Psychroserpens ponticola: one gene and its partner. The protein of the gene in region 2 binds, or shares a complex with, the protein of the main gene of each other region. Links are inferred from orthologs where the notes say so. Each region holds a gene or a part of one and is shown on either strand. Other genes may lie near its edges.

The links.
Region 1: the proteins of tsaB (region 2) and tsaD are in contact, whole or in part, in a solved structure (PDB 4WQ4), measured with the Escherichia coli proteins. The link is inferred for Psychroserpens ponticola from one-to-one orthologs.

What each region holds. Positions count from the first base shown.
Region 1 is NZ_CP116221.1:1,558,531-1,566,716, reverse strand. What follows is about bases 5,367-8,186. They hold tsaD (tRNA (adenosine(37)-N6)-threonylcarbamoyltransferase complex transferase subunit TsaD), read right to left. Parts: upstream 7,378-8,186; coding sequence 6,355-7,377; downstream 5,367-6,354. Other genes in these bases: MUN68_RS06870 (translocation/assembly module TamB domain-containing protein), read left to right, coding at 7,542-8,186; MUN68_RS06880 (TfoX/Sxy family protein), read right to left, coding at 6,025-6,351; MUN68_RS06885 (hypothetical protein), read right to left, coding at 5,434-6,024; MUN68_RS06890 (tRNA pseudouridine synthase A), read left to right, coding at 5,367-5,432. In the rest of the region: MUN68_RS06905 (zinc-dependent metalloprotease), read left to right, coding at 1-2,303; MUN68_RS06900 (S41 family peptidase), read right to left, coding at 2,417-3,652; MUN68_RS06895 (LytTR family DNA-binding domain-containing protein), read right to left, coding at 3,748-4,545; more of MUN68_RS06890, read left to right, coding at 4,647-5,366.
Region 2 is NZ_CP116221.1:214,534-222,644, reverse strand. What follows is about bases 3,374-6,118. They hold tsaB (tRNA (adenosine(37)-N6)-threonylcarbamoyltransferase complex dimerization subunit type 1 TsaB), read right to left. Parts: upstream 5,210-6,118; coding sequence 4,538-5,209; downstream 3,374-4,537. Other genes in these bases: MUN68_RS00885 (efflux RND transporter periplasmic adaptor subunit), read right to left, coding at 5,227-6,118; MUN68_RS00895 (mechanosensitive ion channel family protein), read left to right, coding at 3,721-4,533; MUN68_RS00900 (hypothetical protein), read left to right, coding at 3,374-3,619. Also shown: MUN68_RS00915 (choice-of-anchor L domain-containing protein), read right to left, coding at 1-610; MUN68_RS00910 (NifU family protein), read left to right, coding at 980-1,882; MUN68_RS00905 (hypothetical protein), read left to right, coding at 2,013-2,717; more of MUN68_RS00900, read left to right, coding at 2,918-3,373; more of MUN68_RS00885, read right to left, coding at 6,119-6,525; MUN68_RS00880 (TolC family protein), read right to left, coding at 6,532-7,872; MUN68_RS00875 (efflux RND transporter periplasmic adaptor subunit), read right to left, coding at 7,939-8,111. UniProt on the Escherichia coli protein: Required for the formation of a threonylcarbamoyl group on adenosine at position 37 (t(6)A37) in tRNAs that read codons beginning with adenine.

The DNA of each region.
Region 1 (8,186 bases), 1.3 Mb from region 2 along the record:
AAAGAGAAACAAGTACCTGTCCAGCAACAAATGCTTGCGATAGTGGAAACCCATGGGCTGATGATAATACCATAAATAATATTATGAGTTATTATTCATGTACAGATTTAATGACTAACGATCAAAAAACAAGAGTTAGAGCTGCAATGGAAGGTACATCACTTGTAAATTCTAAAGGTGATGAGCCTGTAGATCCAACTTATGCAGCTCCAGTTGCTGTTTGTAGTAATAACTTAACTTCTACTAATTCTGCTGGTATTCTCGGTGTTGAATTAAACGGAGTTTCATTTACATCGTTTTCTTCTGCTAGTGATGGCGGAAATATTGATGATTCTGGAAATTGCTCTAATTATTTTGAAATCGATGCGTCAACTTCAAATACAATAAATGTAACTATGTTTCCAAGTAATTTTCAACAATTAGCAATTTGGATTGATTGGAATGACGATGGAGATTTTAATGATGATGCAGAAAAACAACATTATTCTGAAGATATTCTTGAAGATTCAGTCGTTCCTGTTACTTTAACTTATCCTTCATCTATTCCTTATGATGATTATGTTAGAATTCGATTACTTACTGAATTAGATAATAGATATGGTGCGAGTAGTATTGACGATTTACCTTGTGATATGTCTTTACAATATGGACAATCAGAAGATTATGCCATTTATGTGATGCCAGATCTTGCAGGTCCAACAACCTACACCTATAATAATGGATGGTCACCAAGTGATCCAAATGGCGTTGCTACTGCTGGCGAAGATATTATAATTGCTTCTGGAAATGCTAGTATTAATTCAAATACAACTTGTAATAGTTTAACAGTAAATGCTGGAGCTGGCCTTACAGTCGATTCAGGAGCGACACTTACGGCTTCTAACGGTTTAACTTTAGAATCTAGCTCAACGTCTTACTCTAGTTTAATTCTTGATGGGTCTGTTGCTGGAACAATTAATTATGAACGTCATGTAAACATCAATGGTTCTGGTGAAACTGGAAATAACGATTTAATTTCTGCGCCTTTAACTGGTCAAGAATTTGATGACTTTGTAACTGCTAATCCAAATATTTTAAACAATGGCACCTTATATTTATTTGGTCCTTTTGACAAAACTATAGGAGACTATACAACCTACAATGGTTCAGCAACAACAACTCTAGATGCAGGTATTGGTTATAGAGCAGCATCAAGTGACAATGACACATTTACATTTACTGGAGCTGCCAATAGCGGAACAGTAACTCAAGATATTACATATTCTGGACCAACAGATGAACAATGGAACCTTGTTGGAAATCCATATCCTTCATATTTAAATGTGCAAGCATTTCTTAATCACGAAGTAAGTTCTGGTGTGAATAATTTAGATTTAATGAATACAGGAACTGCTGCGATATATGGATATGATGGAAATGCTGCAGACGGTTGGGTTATTTATAACCTAGCAAATACTAATGCGTCAACTGTAATTGCACCTGGTCAAGGATTCTTTGTAAGTGCAGACCCAACGAATGCACCGCTTTACGATTTAGAATTCACACCTACAATGCGATCTACTGGTACAAGTGACGATTTTATTTTAGGTCGTTCTGCAAATTCAACAAATTCAGTTTTAAGCAAATTATTTTTATCAAATTCAACTAAAACGTCAAATACAAGTATCTACTTTATTGAAGGTACAACGAGAGGTTTAGATAATGGCTATGATGCTAGTTCTTACCAAAGAATGTCTGGTGAACTTTCAATATTTACGCATCTTTTAGAAGACAATAATGGGTTAGATATCGCAATTCAATCATTACCATACAATGACTTTAATGATGTTGTGATTCCTTTAGGCATAAACGCAGGAGCAGGAAATCAAATGACTATAGGTCTTGAGACTAGTTCATCGTTACCTTCTAACATTAATGTATATTTAGAAGATACTCAAAAGAATACGTTTACATTACTGAATACTTCAGATTATGTATTTACACCTACAACTGATCTAGCTGGTGTTGGTCGTTTCTTTTTGAGATATTCTTCAAATACTATTGCTTTAAATTCAAATGATGACCTTAATGAGTTAATCATTTATCCAAATGAAAGTCATAACGATATTATCATTAAAGGGATGCTAACTGCAACAACAAATGCTGATTTGTATGATATTCAAGGACGTTTGGTATTAAGTAATACATTAGATCAATCTAACTTGACCAATACAATTGATGTATCATCAATTAGTTCTGGCGTTTATATTATTAGAGTTTCTAATAAAAATAGCACTAAGACACAAAAACTTATTATTAAATAGTAAAAAATTTATTCTTAAAAAAATTGAAATATAAACTGCCACTAAACTTAATTAGTGGCAGTTTTTTTTTCTAATGTAGAACGTTTAATCTTACATTAGAACCACATAAATTATTATTTATTATTCCCAATAATAGTAAGCGTTTGATTTATCCAATCACTATCAAAATCTAATGCTATCTCAGGAGTAATACCTTTGCCCTCATATTCATAAAATTCGTGGAAGTTCATGTCTGTAGGTGTTATTCTAAAATAACCTGAAGGTGTATCATAGCTTCTGCCGTAATTAAGTCCATAAGCGATGATTCCAAAAGTAGCTTGACCTAAGTGTTGAGTGTTTTTTAAATTTTTAAGTTTTACTGTAAATTGCTCACCATTACTCCCTGTAAAACAATTAGTTAAAACATAAATATTTTTATTTTTTAAAAGCTTCAAAAACGGGTCTGAGAATTTTTTATTTCCACCACTATTACTTCTAAGGTCAACGATAACATTCTCAGCAGTAAGTTTATTTTCAACATCTTTAAAGAATTTTTGATGTTCACTTTTCTTACTGTTACTGAAATCTCCAAAGTATAAGTACTGTGTATTCTCATTGATTTGTTTAAAATCTAATTGAGGCAAACTAGCGTCACGAAATTCGTTGTTATCTGTGTTCCCTTCTTTTTTATAAGACCATAATCTGCCATTTTCAAAAGTGAAGCTTTTTACTTGACTAGGTGTTCTAGTAATTCTATCATAATGATATACATTATATTTATGACCAGTTGTATGTGTCGCGTAAAATCTAATTTCCCCAGCTTCCCATTGATTCAAACTACTTTCTAAAACCACACCAATTAAGTCTTTTTGGTTGCCTGCATAATAGATACCAATTTTTTGCTCATCACCATAATAATCATAAATCCCTTCTATATCTTCTAGTGCTTTTTTAGATAATTCTTCTTGTAATTCTGAAAGATTACGAGTAGTTCTAGGATGGTTTTTATACCGCTCTGTAGCCTTGAAAGCTGCTAACTTAATCTCATCTTTTGAATCTTCTTCAGATAAATAAATTTCATTTACTTTAATTGATGCATGGTTATCATTAATGAAAGACATTTGTTTTAATAGCATTTTATAGCAATCTTCAATTAAAATGGGCTGTTGCATTTTAGTTGAAAGTGTATGATATGAATTTGTAAACTGAGTCGCTTTTTCGCCTTTTATTTGCTTCTTATATGAAGGCATTTTTTTAATTTTTTGAACTATAAAATCCAAATCAGTTTTGCAATCGCAGGTATGAGATTGAGAAAAAGCTGAAGCTACTGTGAATAAAAAAATGATACAAATTGCTGTTGAAATTTTCATTATTAATTGATTTATGTGATTAAATTTTCTGAAACAAATATATTTCAGAAATCACATATAATCGAATTACAATAGGTGTTTGGGACGAAACACACTTAATCTGTGGCGGAATTTAACTGTGCTTTTACATTATCTAAATACGTTTTAGAAATTGGCACTTCAATATCGTATGCGAGTAATAAAAAATGTTTCCCTTTTTCAGTTTTCCAAGATTGAAAATGAAATGGGTTGATAATAAAACTACGATGTGTTCTTAATAATTCTGGAAATGATTCGTCAATAACAGATAATTTATTTCTGATGAGTGTTTTCTTTAAATTAGCTCCATTGAAATAAAAAACTTCGATATAATTATCAGAAGATTGAATGCAGATTAATTCATTTAACTGAAGTCGTAAACTTTCATAATTGCCTTCCCCTTGAATTTCAATTTTTTGTTCTTCTAATTTCTTCTCTTTATATTTTCCGAAGGCAAAGCGACCTATTATTACAATTGGCAATATGGTTAGCATCGCAGGGAAAATAATTGATTTCAGATGATACCAAAAAGTGTAAGCATTTGGATGCCATTCCACAATGAAATGCAAGTAAAAAAGACGTAATCCAAAAATTGCAAAAACTATAAATAAACCTAAAACGAGTAGTTCTTTTGAAAGTTTCCATTTAGCGTTACTTTTTTTTAACAACCACATCTGAAACGGAAGAACCATAACATACAACAAGGCTCCTATTAATCCGTAAAGAGGTAAATATATTAATTTTTCTGTGTTTTCAAACTCATTCACATCAAGTGGTTCTGTGAAATATAGAAATACAAAAATCCAAACACATAAACCTAATGCAATGAGCAAATGGTGTTTTATTGAAGGATCAAATGGATATGTTTTAGACACTAGTAAATTTTATGCTTAAAAATAAAACTTCAATATAGAACTACCAATAACAAAGACATCAAAAATTTTGTAAAAACTCATAAAATAGCGTTCTTGCTAATATGTTTAATAAGAAACGTTACTATTATTTAATTAAGATTCAATACTTAGGATATCGATTTCATGGTTGGCAAAAACAACCTAAACTGAAAACGATTCATTTAATGATAGATAGAACACTAAATTTCATTCTTAAAGGCAAAGATTTTAAAACCTTAGGCTCTGGAAGAACTGATGCCATGGTTTCTGCAAATGAAACGGCATTCGAACTTTTTATTTATGAAAAGATAGAAGACGAAACGGCCTTTTTAGAATTGTTTAATCACAACCTTCCACAAGACTTAAGAGCTTTAGCAATAGAAGAAGTTGATGCCGAATTTAACATCATTCAGCATTCAAAAATTAAAGAATATATTTACCTATTCACATTCGGACAAAAATGTCATCCGTTTTGTGCACCTTTAATGACTACCATTCTTGATGATTTGGATATTGAACTTATGAAAAAAGGTGCAACTCTTTTCGAAGGAGTGCATAATTTCAAACCGTATTGTTTTAGAGCTACAGACAAAGGGTTGTATATTCGAGAAGTTGAAAGCTGTCAATTGGTTGAAAACACTTTGTATACTGCAAATTTCTTTCCGAAGCAAACATACACGCTAATTGTAAAAGGAAAAGGTTTTGGACGTAATCAAATTCGGCTAATGATGGGAACACTAATCAAATTGGGTAGAGGAGAAGTGGACTTAAATTACATTCAAAATTCATTAAAACCTGAAAGTACAGAAGTGATGGATTTTATTGCTCCTGCTTCTGGACTAATTTTAAATTCAGTGAATTTTGAATAAGCTAGTCTAGTTTTCTATTTTTAAAAATTGCCCAACTCACGAATACCAAAGCACTAAAAAGTATAGAATTCTCTATAATATACGATGCAATAATAATTATGATATCAGTATTAAACTGATTTGTTTCCATCATGTAATCTCTATGATATGATGCATTAATAATTACTAATTTTTCAAACATTGATCCTGAGAAAAGAGAAACAATAAACACTAAAAATGTAATGCTAAAAATATTTAGCATTTTATTAGCGATTCTTTTTAACCAGAAAAACTGAAGCAATCCACAAAAAACAATTGGCCTGATTAACATAAGCCAATAAGCCCAAGCATATGGACCAGTAGCTCTTTCAGAAAAGAAATCAAATTCTTTCGAAGCGTAATAAAAACCTAAAGACACTGTATAAATAACCATGTAAAAAATGGCTAAGTTTCTTGACACAAAAACTGCATACTCAATAAATATTTTTAGTTCTTTCTTTTTAAAGAAAACAAAAACCACTAAAGCCAATATTGTTACTATACCAAATCCGAAAAACAATCCTTCAAGAAATTCACAGATAGCTCTAATTATTTTATATGCCTGAGTATCCATTTACAATTTACTTTTGGCATGCTCTAGACCCAATTCAATATAATACAATAATTCTATTTCGGTTGTAATACCATCTTGTGAAACATAAACAAATTCTTTCATTGGTCGTTTTGTAAAATCCATTGGTCTTACATTATCTTTGACTAATTCTGCTTCTATTTTATCTGAAAGAATTCTTACCATTAAATCTTCTTTAACGATACCAACAGTCATTTTTCCATTATATAAATAACAGATGCCTCCAAACATTTTCTTTTCAGTGAATGCCTCAGGAAATAATTTAAGCTGTTCTCTTATTCTGTTTGCGAGTTGTTCGTTGAAAGCCATAATTTAAATTTTCAGCCTTGAAGATGCCATGACACGTTGATCTGCGTAATTACCTTCTAAATATTTAAAATGCCCAACGATGGCTATCATTGCGGCATTATCAGTCGTGTATTCAAACTTTGGAATGTAGGTCGTCCAGCCAAACTTTTGTTCTCCATCTTTCAATGCTTGCCGAATTCCAGTATTTGCCGAAACACCTCCACCAATTGCGATATGAGTAATGCCAGTTTCTTTAGTCGCTAGTTTCAACTTGTCAATTAAAATTCCAATAATTGTATATTGGATAGAGGCACAAATGTCATTCAAATTCGCTTCAATAAAATTCGGGTTGGCTTTAACTTGTTTCTGAATGAAATATAATATCTGAGTTTTCAATCCTGAAAAACTAAAATTCAAGCCGCCAACTTTTGGCTTTGTAAATTGATATGCTTTCGGGTTTCCTAGCTTTGCTCGTCTATCAATTTCTGGTCCAGCAGGATAACCTAAACCTAAAATTTTTCCACTTTTGTCAAATGCTTCACCAACAGCATCATCAATAGTTTCTCCTATAACATCCATTTCAAAATATGAAGACACATTTACAATTTGCGTATGTCCTCCAGAAATGGTCATTGCCAAAAACGGGAAAGGCGGTTTAACAAAATCTGGTTCTTCAATAAAATGAGCCAAAATATGAGCTTGCATATGGTTCACATCTATCAAAGGAATATCTAATCCGTAAGCCAATGATTTTGCAAAAGAAGTGCCAACCAATAACGAACCCATTAATCCTGGTCCACGAGTAAAAGCGATGGCACTTAATTGTGATTTATCAATATTCGCTTTTTTTAGCGCTTGATCTACAACAGGAACTATGTTTTGTTGATGTGCTCTTGATGCCAATTCAGGAACAACGCCTCCATAAGCTTCATGTATTTTTTGAGTCGCTACAATGTTGCTCAAAATTTTACCGTTAAGCATTACTGCTGCTGCAGTATCATCACATGACGACTCAATTGCAAGAATATATATATTTTGTGAGCTCATTAATATAAATTAGGCACAATAATTGTTAATTTTGAGGTCAAAGTTATAACTTTTAAAGGCGTATCAAAAAATTCCTAAAAATACTATCAAAAATAGTAGCAATTGTTTTATTGCTGTTCATCATTTTGGTGCTAATATTATCTATTCCTGCAGTTCAAACTTCTTTGGGAAAATATGCAACAAATTGGGTTAATGATGAATTTGGTACAAATATCAATATTGGAAAAGTCGGACTTCAATTTAATGGTGATGTTGAGTTAAAAGAAATCTACGTTGAAGACTATAAAAAAGACACCCTTATTGCCATTCAAGAATTAAACACTTCAATTCTTAACTATAGGAACCTTTCAAATGGTAAACTCAATTTCGGTGACATTGATATTATTAATTTAATATTCAATATTAAAACCTATGAAGGAGAATCAGATACTAATCTAGACGTATTTGTTGCAAGATTTGATGAAGATAATCCACGTCCTGGAAAAAGCGGATTCTTATTATCTTCTAGTGATGTTTCAATTTATGAGAGTACATTTCGACTTATTGATGAAAATAGAGAAACACATAAAGTTTTAGAGTTTACCGATTTAAATATAAACGCAACAAATTTTGTAATTGATGGTAGCGATGTAAGAACCCGAATTAACACATTGGCATTTGTAGATAGTAGAGGTGCTCATATTAAAAATCTCATGACAGATTTTGAGTATACGCTTACGCATATGAATTTTAATAATCTAAGCATTAAAACCGATAAGTCAATTTTAAAAGGGAAATTACGTTTTGATTACAATCGTGAAGATTTCAAA
Region 2 (8,111 bases):
GTGAAACTGAGGTTCCAAAATCTGTAACAGTATCTCCAAAATTCCAATCATAAGTCGCACCAGCAGCAGCATCCGAAAATGTAGCACTTCCATTAAAATCGATATTAGTCGCAGGTGGCACTTCAATTACTCCTGAACCATTAGCTACAGGAATTGTACTATCAATAGATGCTGTAATAATTTGACATTGCTCTTGGCATGTAATATTTGCAGACCAACCTGTTGTAGTACCTGTTGTATTGGAAACAAACTCTAATGTAATACAACCGCTTGTATTAGCTGCGGAAGCTGTAATTATTCCAGGTCCAGCAACTCCAGAATAAGAACCAATTACTGGCGCAGTGGTATCATCACCATCATAAATTGTTAATATATCTATATTGAGTTGGGTACTAAATGTAGAAAAGCCAAGGCTTATAAAATCTCCAGCATTTTCTGGGCAAATAGTAGTTACGATATTTTCATCATTCGAATATGAACCAAATTCTCCTCCAGAATCATAAAACACATCAGGTTCACATCTATTAAATGTACCAACTTGCATCAAAAGATCTTGGGCATAAGAACTAAATGCAAATAATAATAAAAGTATTGTGTATAGTTTCTTCATAAACTTGATCGATCTGTAATCTAAGCTTTATTTCAAAAGGTTACAAAAGAAAAAAAATCATAACAAATTAAAAAACAACAACATACACATATACAATTCATAGATCAAATATCACATCTGTACTAATAACATTTAGTGTAGTAATTAAGCTTTTTCATAATAAAAGCGAAATTTAGTAAATTTTAACTAATTACGTCTTGTTATACCCTATTAAATTGCCAGTTTAACAGTTCTAAACTATTAAGCAATGTACTTTATAACTGTTTTTTTTCAGCTTTAGTATATAATATAAGACAGATCGCTTATGTAATCCTAAAAAAACATAACATTAACCTATTAGTTTAGTATTTTTGCAAAAAAATAAATAACATGGAAAACGTGACAATTTCAATTAAAACCACTTCCAATCCGACTATAATTAAATTTGAAGCTGACCAATTTCTAACTAAACACGAGAGCTTTGAATTCAACACTATTGATGATGCTGCACCATCTCCTTTAGCTCAGCAATTATTTTACTTGCCTTTTGTGAAAAAAGTTTACATTTCAGGGAATTTTATAGCTGTAGAACGCTTCAATATTGTAGAATGGTTAGATGTACAAGATGAAGTTGCTGAACAAATCGAAACTTACATAAACAAAGGAGGTGTTATAATCTCTGATACTTCTGCAAAAAAGAAAGTGCCTGTTACTATTTATGCTGAAAGCACTCCAAATCCAGCAGTGATTAAATTCGTTGCCAATAAAAAACTAGTTAATAACTATCATGAGTATAAGTCTATAGACGATGCAAAAAACTCACCTTTTGCATCTGAATTGTTTCATTTTCCTTTTGTGAAAAGTGTTTTTTTAGATGAAAACTTTGTTTCTATAACTAAATATGATATTGCGGATTGGAATGAAATCACATTGGAGTTACGTGAATTTATTAGAGTTTATATTGAAAACGCAAAAGAGATCGTACTCATTGACGAAAATAATTCTATTGAAAAATCGAATGAAGTTCTAGACACTAAATTTGAAGCTCATGATGATATTTCGAAAGAGATAATCAATATTCTTGAAGAATATGTTAAACCTGCTGTAGCAAGTGATGGTGGCAATATTGAATTTCAATCCTATGATGAAGATAGTAAAACGGTAAAAGTTATATTACAAGGCGCTTGTAGTGGATGCCCTTCTTCCACATTTACTCTAAAAAATGGTATAGAAAATATGCTAAAGGAAATGTTAAACGGAAAAGTTAATACTGTAGAAGCCATTAACGGCTAGGCATCCATCTTAATTTAAGATTATCGTAAAGCACTCTTTTTTAGAGTGTTTTACTAGTTAAAAAGTGATTTTTATTTAAAACAAAGTTAGTTTTTATTATTTTTTTATTATTTTTAATAAAAAGAAAATTATGAAAACTTCACACATTTTATTCATCGCTTTATTATTCCCTGTCATTTCTGCTTTTCCACAACAAGAACTCATAGGTGGTCAAGCTATTGGCGGAAGTCGAGTTAATCTACTTATTGATGTAACACCTGTAGTACTTAATGAATCTGTAGAAGGTTCACCTTACATAAATGAAAAATACTTACCTGCAACCATTTCAGCTTCTGAAGGAGATGTTTTTTATGTAAGGTATAATGCATTAAATGATATTTTCGAAGTTAAAGGCGACAAAAACAAAGCCTATTCTCTTAATAGATACAGAAGAGATATTGTAATTGAAATGCTTAACTTAAATAAAACATATCAAGTATTGGGTTATTATGACGATGAGAAGAATGAGAATTTTGGCTACTTTTTGTATTTAAGCAATCCCAACCCAAAAACCATTCTATTTAAAAAAGAGAAAATCACTTTTATTGATGAACAAAAGGCTTCTACTGGTTATGACTCTAGCAAACCTGCAAAATACAAAAGGTTAAATGATAAATTTTTCATTAAACTAGAAGATGAAAAAATACTTTCTGAATTACCTAGCAACAAAAAGGCTATAGCAAAATTATTTCCAAATCATCAAGATAAGGTTCTTAAATTTATTAAGGAAAACAGAATAAAAACTTCTAAAGAAGATGATTTAGTTCAGCTCATAAATTACATAAACACACTTTAGTTTATAAGATGCAAATCGTATTTAAACTGTTTATTTTTCTAACATAAATACATACGATTTTTTACAAAAAACACTTGTTTTTAGCTTGTAGTACTTTATTTACATAAAATTTAACAACCATCAGTAAACATTTACCTTAATCTTAACACATTATTCTTTCTAATTCGTCAATTTTTTGTTTTTTTTGAAAAAATTTTTTTATGAAAAAGACATATTTATTATTACTAGTAGTATTATTACCTATAATTTCTGTTTCTGGTCAAGAATTTTTGGCTGGACAAAGCGTCGGAGGAAGTCGCGTTTCCGGAATAATTTCTACTACTCCAATTGTTTTAAACGAATCGGTTGATGGTTCTCCATATACTAACAAAGAATATTTACCTGCTAAAATATCAGCTGCAGAAGGAAGTACATTTTTTGTAAGGTATAATGCCATGAGAGATGAATTTGAAGTTAAAGGACAAAACAACAAAGCATATTCACTAAACAGATATAGAAGAGATATCGTTGTAGAAATTGTTCCTTTAAAAAAGAAATATCAAGTATTTGGTTATTTCGATGAAAAACAAAATGAAAACTTTGGTTACTTCGTGTATTTAAGTGATTCTAATGCTTCAACGGTTTTACTTAAAAAAGAAAGGATTACGTTTATTGGTGAAAAAAGAGCTGTTACTAGTTACGACACTCCAAGATCAGCAAGATATAAAAGATGGGATGATAAATTTTTTATGAAGCTTGGAGAAGACAAAATAGTTAAAGAACTACCAAGAGGAAAGAAAGCTATTTCAAAGCTATTCCCAGAACATAAAACCGCAGTTTTTACCTTTTTAAAAGAAAATAAAATTAAAACATCTAGAGAAGAAGATTTAGTTCAATTAATGAATTATGTAAACTCACTTTAGATTATAGAAATACTGAATATATTAAAACCGAATGTGTTATCTAAAAAATAATCCATTCGGTTTTTTTATTTTTGTACATATTAAATAAAAAACAAACACTAATGGATTTACAAAAATGGATAGATAAAGGCTTCGAAATTATTATTGATTTCGGACCTAAAGTAGTGGGAGCAATAGCCATCTGGATTATTGGCTCATGGATTATTAAGTCTTTAATTAAAGGCTTAAGAAAAACTATGGAAAAAAGAGATTATGACGAAAGTCTCAAAAAATTCTTATTAAACTTATTAGGTTGGGTTTTAAAAATTGTACTCATTATAGTTGTTCTAGGAACTGTAGGTGTAGAAACAACATCTTTTGCTGCTATTCTTGCAGCTGCAGGTCTTGCAATTGGATTAGCACTTCAAGGCTCTCTTGGTAATTTTGCAGGAGGTGTTTTACTTATGATTTTTAAACCAATGAAAGTTGGAGATTTAATTGAAGCACAAGGAGAGTTAGGAGTTGTAAAAGAAATTGAGATTTTTACAACCAAACTAACTGGACTTTCTAATAGAGAAATCATTATTCCTAATGGAGCGCTTTCTAATGGTAATATTATTAATTATACTACTGAAGGTACTAGACGTGTCGATTTAGTTTTTGGTGTTGGTTATGATTCTGACATCAAAAAAACTAAAGAAGTGCTTACAAAAGTATTAACATCGCATCCTAAAGTACTTAAAGACCCTGCTCCTGCTGTAACTGTTATGGAGTTAGCTGATAGTTCTATAAATTTTGCTGTACGTCCTTGGTGTAATAGTGAAGATTATTGGGATGTATATTTTGATGTTACTGAAAACACTAAAGAAGCTCTTGATGCTGCTGGAATTGAAATCCCTTATCCTCATCAAGTTGAAATACACAAAAATGAATAGATTTTTATTTTTTAGATTTTAATGCTATAAAATCTTTTAAATAAAATGGCTCAAAATAGGCGACATCTTCGATGTCGCTTTTTTTATACTTTTGGTACGCTAAAAAACTCATTTCATTTGCTGAAGGCAACTTCCCTTCGACAAAAACAGCATTTGGATGGTCTATCATTTTTTTTGTTTTCTCAACACCATTACCAATAAAATAAACTTTACCATCTTCTAAATACTCTGAAAATGAATTATCATCTAAAACTTGAGCTTCAACATTTCTTAATTCAGCATAAGAATTGCTATAAATAGCAGAATACACTTCTAAACGACGCGCATCTAACATTGGCACAATATTTCCTTGATTAATTTTTACCTGATGTGCCAACGCATTTAAGGTTGATACAGAAATAAGCGGAATATTTAACGCATAACAAAGACCTTTAGCCGCTGAAACTCCAATTCGTAATCCTGTATAAGAACCTGGCCCTTTACTCACAGCAATTGCATCAATTTCCTTAAGGGTGAGTTTCGCAGATTTAATTACATCATCGATAAAAACGTGTAATGATTCTGCATGCGAATAATTAACATTATTATCTTCCTTTAAAACTAAAGTCTCTCCTTCTTTTGAAAGAGAGACTGAGCAATTTGTTGTTGACGTTTCTATATTTAATAGGATTGCCATATTAATTAGGAATTAAATTATTCATCAGAAGATACTTCTTCATCTTTTCCTGTGTTTTTGTCTTTTATTTTATCGCCAGAATTTAAGGTTTTAGAAACAATGTTATATGGACCAGTAATAATTTCATCATTTTCCTTTAACCCTGAAATCACTTCAATATTAGTATCATCTTGGATTCCGGTTTTGACAACTCTTAACTTAGCCTCACCATTTTCAGAAATAAAAACACATTCAAATTTCTCTTCACTTTCAGGTTTAATAGTTTCTGAAGACCTTTGTTTATAATCTTTTTTAACTGAAGATGTATCTGTTTTTATAACAATTGAACTTATTGGAACTGCGACAATCTTATTACGTTTATCAGTAATAACATCTACAGTAGCAGTCATTCCTGGTCTAAATGGCGAATAAAAATCTGGCTTACCTTCCATAAGGTCTAGATAAGATTCTTCAAGTATTCTAACTTTAACTCTAAAGTTAGTTACCTGATCTGCTGTTAAAGTTCCAGCAGCAGAATTCGCGATTTCTGTAACTATGCCTTTAAATTCTTTCTTTAAATAAGCGTCAACTTCTACTATTGTAGAATCGCCAATTTGAACCTTTACAATGTCATTTTCATTAACATCAACCTCAACTTCCATATTATTAAGGTTGGCTACTCTTAATATTTCTGTACCTGCCATTTGCTGAGTTCCTACAACTCGTTCACCTAACTCTACATTAAGCAGCGATATCGTACCACTCATTGGAGCATATATTTCAGTACGACTCAAATTATCGTTTGCTTCATTTACAGAAGCTGCTGCACTTTGAACACTATAATATGCAGAACTTCTTCCTGCAACTGCAGTTTCATAAGCTGCAGTTGATCTGTCCCAATCTGCTTTAGAAATAACCCCTTTATCAAAAAGCGATTTGTTTCTATCATAATCTGCCTTAGCTTGTTTTAATGTTGCTTCAGCTTGCTCTAAACCTGCTTTAATATTTTGGTATGTAGCTTGTGATCGACTTACAGCAGATTGAATTAAATCTGGATTAACTCTAACGAGTAAGTCTCCTTTTTTTACTTGTTGACCTTCTTTAAAGGGAAGTTCAAGGATTTCACCTGAAACCTCACTTGAAATTTTCACTTCTACTTCTGGCTGAATCTTTCCTGTTGCAGAAACTGTTTCAACGATATCAACTAAAGTAACTTTCTTTATTTCTACTTCTTTATGATTACCTTTTTCACCAAACCAACCCATTGTTTTCCCAATCACTAAAGCGGCTATAAGGATGACAAGAACAAGAAGGCAAATTTTTACTGTTTTACTCATTTTATGTTAATTTAAGTCGGTTATTGGTAGCCCAAAATAAAATTCTAAGACTTTGAGCTTAAAAATATAATCATATTTTGTTCGTATTACATCAGATTGAGAGTTTTCGTAAACAATACGAGATTGATTAAAATCAAATGCATTTGACATCCCTACATCATAACGTTCTTTTGCATATTCAAAGGCTAATAGACGAGCTTCTTCTGTTTGCAAAGCAGCCTCATACGTTTTTTTTGAATTTTTAGCATCATTATACGCTTGGTATACCGTTGATTCTAAGTCTATTTTGGCTTGTTCTAATAGATACTTTGAACGCTCAACTTCAACTTTACTACGTTTTACATTATTACGAGTTGTAAATCTATTAAAGATAGGAACATTCAATTGAACACCAACCGATGTACCATCAAATAAATACAATTGATCAATAAAAGGAATATCTTCTCCAGTAAATGGATTTAATTGAGTACTTGCCCATCTTGTATTATAACCCCAAAATCCTGAAAGCGTTGGATAATAATTGGTTTTTTGCAATTCTAAATCTTTTTCTGCTAATTCAAAATTGGTTTGTGCTATTTTTACATCATTGACTTCTTCTTTTGCTTTTTCAACAATCTCAGTAGCTTGTTTTTCTAAGATATCACCTCCAACCAATCCGTAATCATCATCTGAAATATCAAAAGTTTCATAATCTTTCAATTGTAACATTTGAGCTAAGCCCAATTTTGAAATAAATAAGGTGTTCTCAGCAGCAATAATTTGTTGAAGTTGCGTTGCATCTGTGGCTTTTAATTCTAATAAATCACCTCTAGGAAGTACTCCTGCATCCACTAATTGTTGGGTGTTTTCTATATTTCCTTTTGTAACATCATTTTGAGACATTAAAACTTTAAGTTGCTCTCTATTAAAAAGAATTTGCAAAAATGAATTTGCTACAAATAATGAAATATCGTCTTTCATTTTATCTAAACGATACTCTGAGGCCATTTTATTAATTTTAGCACGCTGAAGTGTTTTCCAATTCGCAAGGCCACTAAAAATATTGACGCCAGAATTAATTGCGCCAGAAACAGATCTAAACGTATTGTTTTCAAACTGATTGGTAGCTGGATTAATATTAGCTCCAGTATTAACACTATAGGATCCATTTGCACTTAAAGTGGGTAGAAAATTACTTCTTGCTTGATTCTTATTTATATCGGCTAAATTTACATCTAGCTCAGATTGTGCAATAGAAATATTATTTTCTAAAGCATGATTAACACACTCTAATAATGTCCATTTTTTTTCTTGTGCGTTGACTAAAACTCCACAAAGAAGTAATGCTATGATGATTGATTTTTTCATAATGTCTTATATGTCTAGATAAATCCTAAAGTGTTACACTAAATGTTAAAATTATTATTGATCAAATTATTCGAAACCTTGAATTTGGTTCCAAACCTTAATTTTATCGTCTTTTGTGATGCCACTTTTAACCTCAACAAAGATACCATCGCTAATTCCTAATTCTAATTCTTTTCTTTCAAATTTTTGATCTCCAACCTCAACTTCAACGTAAGGTTTTTTAGTTTCATCATCGTATT